Regions from separate parts of the Lactococcus sp. LG606 genome, predicted to be linked through region 2. Evidence: predicted binding sites of a transcription regulator. Region 2 holds the regulator's gene; the other holds the start of a gene.
The links. The regulator NrdR, encoded in region 2, represses ribonucleotide reductase genes. The targets are predictions, from matches to a motif close to ACACNATATATNGTGT.

Region 1 (4,046 bases), 520 kb from region 2:
TATCACTCTGCGGACAAGACAAAGTAATTTTTTACGCGCCTTTTACAAATGTAAAAAAGCGGTTGCATTAAAATTATAAAATAAAACTTAAACACTGTCAATATTATTCTTGAATTTTCACTAAAATTTTAAATTTGTCCCTGCTTTTTTATCTTTTCATAAAAAAAATGAATCCTAAGATTCACTTTTTACTTTATTTTACAAACTTGCTCTTTGCATGATCTACAGCTTCACTGTCAATGCTCTCGCCATCTTCAAGAACACCTACAGAGCCATTCATATGTTTGACACGCGCTGATATTTCTTTATGACGACCATGAACCATAGGGCGAGCTTGAGGGTTACCTAGGTACCCACATGTTCGTTTTACCACATCACATGTTTGTGGGTTAGCATTGTCACATTGGGGACATTTAAAGCCACGCTCAGTCGCAGTAAAGTCTCCTTCGAAACCACACTCATAACAATGGTCAATCGGTGCATTTGTTCCCAAATAGCCGATACGATCATAAGCAAAGTCCCAAACGGCTTCAAGTGCACGAGGATTTTGTTGAATCATTGGATATTCCGCATAATGGATAAAACCTCCGTTGGCATAAACGGGATAATCTTTTTCAAATTCCAATTTTTCAAATGGAGTTGGATTTTTACGCACATCATAATGGAAGCTGTTCGTATAGTAATCTTTATCGGTGATATCCGCAACAGAACCAAATTTCTCCTTATCCATACGACAGAAACGGTCTGTCAGACTTTCACTTGGTGTAGAGTAAACAGAGAAATGATACCCGGTTTCTTTGCTCCAGTCTTTACAATCTTGGTTCATACGTTTTACGATTTCCAAAGTAAAGTCTTTTGCTTCCTTGTTATTTTCCCACGTTGGTCCATAGAAACTTGTTGCAACTTCATAAAGGCCGATATAGCCAAGGGAAACTGTTGCACGTTCATTTTTATAAAGCTCATCGACTGAATCTTCAGCTTTCAAGCGACCCAAGGCCCCATTCATAAAGAGTATAGGCGCATTTTTGGGTTGGGCTTCTTTTGTACGGTTAACACGGAAAACCAAAGCATCCTTAGCAATGGCAATGCGTTCATTAAAAATTTCCCAGAACTTTTCTTTATCGCCTGCCGCTTCAAGTGCAATACGTGGAAGGTTTACCGTTACTACTCCGAGGTTATTACGGCCCGCAGTTACTTCATTGCCCTTTTCATCTTTCCAACCATGAAGGAAGCTACGGCATCCCATACTTGCTTTAAATGAACCTGTTAACTCGACAATCTTGTCATAAGACAAGATATCTGGATACATACGCTTTGTGGCACACTCTAGTGCCAAGTTTTTAATGTCATAGTTTGGCGTACCGACTTCAAGATTCAAACCACGCTTCAAGGTGAAAATTAATTTAGGGAAAATAGCTGTACGATGCTCTTTTCCTAAACCTCCGATACGGACTTTCAGGATAGCTTTTTGGATTTCACGTGCATACCAGTCTTCTCCTAAACCAAAACCAACTGTAACAAAAGGTGTTTGCCCATTTGAAGTAAAAAGCGTATTGATTTCATATTCCAAAGATTGCATCGCATCATAGATATCTTTTTTAGTTTTTGCTTGAGCATAGGCTTCACGTTTTTCCGGTTGCTCAATCCACTCTTCCGCATCTTTTAAATGCTTCGCATAGTTTAATTTTGCATAAGGTGCTAAAATTTCATCAGCACGGTCAAATGAACAGCCGCCGTATTGTGAGCTAGCTACATTTGCAATAATTTGTGAAGCTTGAGCAGTTGCTGTTTGAATGGACTTAGGTGAATCTACTTGAGCATTCCCTAATTTAAAGCCATTTTCAAACATATTTTTAAAGTCAATCAAACAACAATTTGACATCGTTGTGAAGGGAGAATAATCTAAGTCATGATAATGAATTTCCCCTTTTTGGTGGGCATTCGCTACATGAGGAGGGAGCATCTTTAAACCAATGGCTTTAGAAACAGCACCTGCAGTTAAATCACGCTGTGTATTGAAAACATCGCTATCCTTGTTGGCATTCTCATTGACAACCGTTTGGTCCTTGTTGATCAATTTTTCGATGGTAAAGTTAATGTCTGTTGCCTTACTTCTTTCAAGATCACGTTGTGTGCGATAAGTTGTGTAAACTTCCGCCCACTTTGTTTCACCAAGTTCCATCAACAGATGTTCCACAATACTTTGAATTTCATAAATCTTAACATTATCCGTAAAACGTGTGAATATTTCGTGCACTACACGATCGCAGATTTCTGCTATACGCTCCTCTGAAGCCGGAGGTACTATTTCGTCCCCAGCTTTTTGCAACGCCTCAAAAATTTTGCTGCTGTCAAACTTTACGGAGCGACCATCACGCTTAATCACACTGATTTCTCGATCTGTTACAACAGTGCTTTCCTCAACCATTTTCATTGTTTCGTTCCCCCATTTTTTAATTCCTTGTGCTTCTATTCTATCAAATAAATTTTCCTTTTTCCACTATATCTAGTATCATTTTTTATGAAAACAAAAGAAAGCACACTATATATAGTGTTGAGACCAAAAATAAAAAAGAGCTATTTTTGCTCTTTTTAGTCATTAATCACATTAATTTGACAAGATTTCATTGTTTCTAAAGCTGCACGATGACTTTCTGGAGTTACACCCGCACAACATGAGGCATCAACAGTAATTTTTACTTCTGGAGCAAATGACTTAATCAATAAAGCATTTGAAACCACACATATATCCGTACAGATACCAATGAGTTCCACTTGCTCCACATTCTCATTGCGGATATATTCTGCAAGCTCTACTGAACCAAAGATATTTTTTTCGAACACACGTTGAAAGCCAACTTGTGCTTCCTTACGTATTTCCCAACCCTGAGTACCTTTTTGACAGTGAATTACTGGCAAGTTTTGTCCTTCTTGAGTTGTTAGGTAATCTTCAAAGTGTGTATCTTGTGTAGCCAGTCGTTCACTTTCAGCGTAAGACACCAACTTCTCAATAACCCTTGGAACAATAGCTTGCGCTTCTTTTGTGCCCAAAGAACCATCTATAAAATCATTTTGAAAGTCAATCAATACCAGTAATTTTTTCATAAGCAAATTATAGCAAATTTACTTTAAAAAGCAAATACTGATAAAAAATAAGCTCTCCTTCCAGATCCAAAAGAAAAACTCCACACTCGGAGTTTTTTTCTATATTAACGATGGTACTTCTTGTCTAGATGGTTGTAAACAGGAAGACCAATTAAAGTAAAGACAACACCAACCAAGGCTGGAACTTGGTTACTCATATAGTCTGAACTAATCAAGGTCATGACTAAGATGAAGACACCACCAATAATTGCAATAATTGGAATAACTGGATAAAGTGGTACTTTATATGGACGGACTAATTCTGGTTCGCGCTTACGTAAGATAAAGACCGTTATGAAAACCATAGTGTAGAAAATCCAAATTACAAAGACCAACATATTTGTTAAGAAGTCAAAAGCATCGCTTGAAAGCATTGTTACAACTAACATGATTGCTGCAATTGCAACTTGCAGAATACCTGAGTTTACGGGCACGCCGCTCGCTGAGAGCTTTTTAAACGTTCTCCAGAAAGGGAAAGATTTCTCTGTTGCCAAAGCGTATGATGCACGCATTCCTGTCATTGAATAACCATTAATTGTACCGTAAACAGAAATTAAGATACCAATTGTGACAAGTTTACCTCCCATACCACCAAAAATTGTATTGGCAACAATAGCAGGGAGATTCGGATCATTTTCCATCAAGGTTGGAATACCTAAAGTACGAATATAAGCTGCATTGATAAAGACATATACAAACATGATAGCAACAATACCAAGAATAATCGCACGAGGCAAATGTTTAGCAGGGTTTTTCATTTCACCGGCAATATTACCAGCATAAATCCAACCGTCATAGGCAAACATAGTTGCTAAAAGACCTGAACCAATTGCAGACGCCAAGGATAAGTTTTCTCCTGCTGTAATAGGAAGCAATTGGAAATCAACACCACCAGGACGAAG
Region 2 (4,046 bases):
ATGTGAAAAATGTCGGAAGATTTTCTTGCATACGATGCTGTAAAATAACTTGCAGAATACTATCGCGTACCCAGGCATTATTGAGTTCGGCACCAATATCATCTAAAACCAAGACTTCAACTTTTTTAATTTCATTGACCCAATATTTCGCATTGTCAAAATCAAGGTCAGAAATAAAGGTTGGATAGTGTAATAAAGTAGTGGAAATGCCTTTTTTCGAGAGCTCATTTGCCATTGCGGCCATAATAAAGGACTTCCCTACGCCAAAGTCACCATAAATATAAATCCCTTTTTCTTGGGGAAAGTTGTCGATAAAGTTTTCCACTTTCCGAAACAAGTCAAATTGATTTTGATTGTCTGTGAAGACATCTGCATAAAAATCTATTTGCTTCATCTCTTTAGGTAAACCAATGATTTGAACACGACGCAATTGATTGCTGACTTCTTGACGATGAGCTAATTCTGCTGTGGTTTGATAGGAAACATCTGCGTAACCATGATTCATAATCAAGACAGGTTCATAGCCATCAGCTGCCCTTTTTTCATGTTCTTCAAATTTTTTTCGCTCTTTAACAAATTCATAAAACTTTGAATAACTACGCTGTACTTCATCTTCAGTCATTTGATTTTCAGAAATAAAAGCTTGAACTTGTTCATTTTTCATCACTTCAGCAACGAGCTTGTCAAAATTTCCACGTACATCTGGGCGCTTACTCAAAAGTTCTCCAATTGATTCCATGCTCAATTCTCCTTCTTATCCTTACGGCGGGAAGCCTTATATTGCTCGAACTTGGCAATATCTTCTGCACTGGTCGTGTTTACATAGCTGGCATTGGACCATTGAGGCGCTTTTTTGACCAGCTTACCTGAATTTTTATAATTTTTATTACTTTTTTGCTTTTGTTCTGCTTGCTGCTGACGTTCCAGTATTCTTTTCACTGCGGTTTCCGCATTGTATACTTTATGGCGCAGCCAATCATTTGCCAGAGTATTGACAAATCGAGCATTGAGACTCGCATTCCCTTGTTGAATCAAGACATAGTGTATCAAAATATTTTGTACTTGATCAGTAATATTTTGCTTGTCTAAATTATTCAAAATCTTCAGTTCTTCTTGCGAAGCAAAACCACCAGCTTGTTGTTTAAGCTTGTTTAAAAAATCACGCGGGGAAACTTCTTTACTAATAACAATCAAATCTTGAAAACCTTTAGGAAATTCCGATAAGGCAGGCAAAGGTTCCGATTTCCCAGCAAGCATTCTTGTTAAGTTAGCTGTATTTAAAGTCTTATCAGCATTGGCAGTTTGCTCAGCTGCTTTAAATAATTCATACCAGTTAAGATCAAATTTTTCCGCCAAACCATAGAGGGTCAAGATATCCTGATTTTCATTTGCAAAAGTCAAATGTTGGTTTTCCATAATGCTCTTAAAAGAGTTCAAGTCAAATTTTTCTGCTTGAACGACTGTCTGAGTCGGTTCAAATTTCACAGCATAAACTTCATGAAATTTTTTTGTAATTTCCAAAGCATCCGGTTCATGTTTTTTTGCCAAAGCTTTAACTTTATTTTCCCCAATACGTGAAATCAATAATTGCTTATAAAATTCGTCTGCTAAAAATTCTTCAAAAGTTAAAGGACTTTTTACCTCCATAAGATAGCCCGGTTGTTGGTCAAATACCCGCACGAGCCCAATCCCTGAAAGTTTATCTAAAGCTTCAATAAAAGGATTGAGACCAAAATCAAGATACTCTAAAAAATGAGAAATCTTGCCCGTCGAAAAAACGCGCAAGAGTTGATAAAGCCCAAAAGCATCTCGCCCAATAATGGGCAAGTAAAGTAGCGAAAAAGTATCAGCATCAAAGCTGATTTTTCCTCGATTTAGAATAGAAAATGAATCGCCTGGTCTCATAGTTCATCCTTTTATTTCTCTTTTATAGAACCGTTAGTCTTTTTTTGTAATCTTTTTAAGTAAATCTTCGATTTCACTCACATCTTTGAAGGAACGGTACACACTTGCAAAACGAACATAGGTAATATCATCCAAATCCATTAATTCTTCCATAACAAATTCGCCGATAACTTCGGTACGTACTTCATTTTTCTCTAAGCGGCGTACTCTCTGTTCGACACGATCAACCAATTTTTCAATAGATTCACTCGTCACTGGTCGCTTACGGGCACTGCGCACTATTCCAGTAATAATTTTATCACGATTAAAAACTTCACGGGTTTCGTCACGTTTTATGACCAAAAGTGGCATTTCTTCAATCCGCTCAAAAGTTGTGAAACGGTTTCCACAATTTTCACATTCACGTCGACGACGAATCATATTATCAGCTTGACGTGAATCTACTACTCGTGACGATTCAGATTGACATTTTGGACATCTCATAGCTTAACCTCTCTTTGGGAATTTTGCTTCTAAACGGTAAATCACTTGCCCCTTGCTTGAGAATTTTGCTTCATACTCTGTCATTACATTGACTTTGGCAAATTCTTCATCTGCGTGCAAGTCTAACCAGACTTTTTCTAAAATCATACCATATTGACTCATACTTGCCAATGAATATTCAAATAGACCACGGTTATCTGTTTTAAAGTGGACTTCACCTTCTGGTGGCAGGATTTGTTCATAAGTTTCTAAAAATGACTTATAAGTCAAACGGCGTTTTTCATGGCGTGTTTTTGGCCAAGGATCACTGAAGTTCAGATAAACACGCGAAACTTCAGCATCCTCGAAGTATTCGGTTAATGCTGCGCCATCAACCAACATCATTTGTACATTAGGTAGGTTGGCTTCCAAAGCCTTGTCTAAAGCGTGAGATAAGACGGATAGTTGCATATCAATTGCAATATAATTAATCTCTGGGTTTTGAGCAGCCATGCCTGTGATAAAACCGCCCTTACCACATCCAACTTCAATATGAATGGGATGATCATTTCCAAAACGCTCTGCCCAACGTCCTTTAAAGTCTGCTGGATTTTCTACAACAACATGTGCGTTACTTTCTAAGTGTTCCGCAGCGCCTTTACGATTTCTTACGCGCATTTTTTCTCCTATTTTTGAAAAAATAAGAAGGCAAGCCTCCTATTTTTATTTTCTAAGTTTTAAAATAAACGGCAAAAATTTTGAAAACGCGCAATTTCTTGCTCTGTTTCCTTAATTTGCTCTCTTGCCATATATTCTGAAATCTGACGTAGGAAAGAAAGTTTTCCATACCAGATTAATTCATGTTCTATATTTTTAGCTGTTTTATAGCCTGCTTGATGGAGCCACTCTTCCCAGTTTTCTGGTTTGATATAGTGTGTTAGAACATGTGCTATATCCACTAAAGGGCTACTTAAAAGAACAGTATCCCAATCTACGAGATAAACTTTATCACTTTCGTCGTCAACCAACCAGTTTTTATGGTTCACATCACCATGAACAACTGTGATATCATCTTCCTTTAATTCTGGAAGATTTTCTGAGAGTTCCACAACGACATTTGAGAGAAAACCATTGGTTTCAAAGATTGAACTTTTACTCAGTACTTGTTCCAAAAGATCAGCCGGAAGCATGACCTCGTTATCTAACTTTTTACAGGCTTCAATAAGCTTTTCGCTTTGATGCAAATGCCGCAAAATTTCACCAATACGTGAATCATTCATTTCATATGGTTTCAACGTATGGCCATTAATCCAAGGTTGAGCAGCTAACATGTCACCTTCTGCTGTACGCTTCGTCCATAAGACTTGTGGCGTAATACCTTCAAGATACACACTTGTCAAAAAAGGGCTACAATTTTTTTTAATAAAAACACGCTTATTGTCGCTTTCGCCAACAAAAGCATTTCCTGAACCACCTTTGACAGGCATCATTGATAGGCTTGAAGATGTCATATTTACTCCTTTCTTTGGATTTTTATATTCTTATGTTTGAGAAGCTTTTTATGTAACCCTATTTGGTGAATGCAACGGCTCCGTAGAAGACCAAGCAAACACTAGATATTGTTGCAGTTAGTTACATGAGCACTCACTACTAGAAAACTTCACAAATAAACAATTTAT

Region 1: the regulator NrdR is predicted to act here: its motif matches at 2,540-2,555, upstream of nrdD (anaerobic ribonucleoside-triphosphate reductase).

What each region holds. Positions count from the first base shown of each region.
Region 1 covers NZ_CP071301.1:1,571,505-1,575,550, forward strand. The annotation lists gene nrdD (anaerobic ribonucleoside-triphosphate reductase) at 194-2,434, opposite strand; gene J0J35_RS07755 (cysteine hydrolase family protein) at 2,593-3,105, opposite strand; gene J0J35_RS07760 (APC family permease) at 3,210-4,046, opposite strand, start outside.
Region 2 covers NZ_CP071301.1:1,056,288-1,060,333, forward strand. The annotation lists gene dnaI (primosomal protein DnaI) at 1-739, opposite strand, end outside; gene J0J35_RS05140 (DnaD domain protein) at 742-1,905, opposite strand; gene nrdR (transcriptional regulator NrdR) at 1,939-2,388, opposite strand; gene trmB (tRNA (guanosine(46)-N7)-methyltransferase TrmB) at 2,392-3,045, opposite strand; gene J0J35_RS05155 (phosphotransferase family protein) at 3,105-3,878, opposite strand; gene J0J35_RS05160 (Veg family protein) at 4,043-4,046, opposite strand, start outside.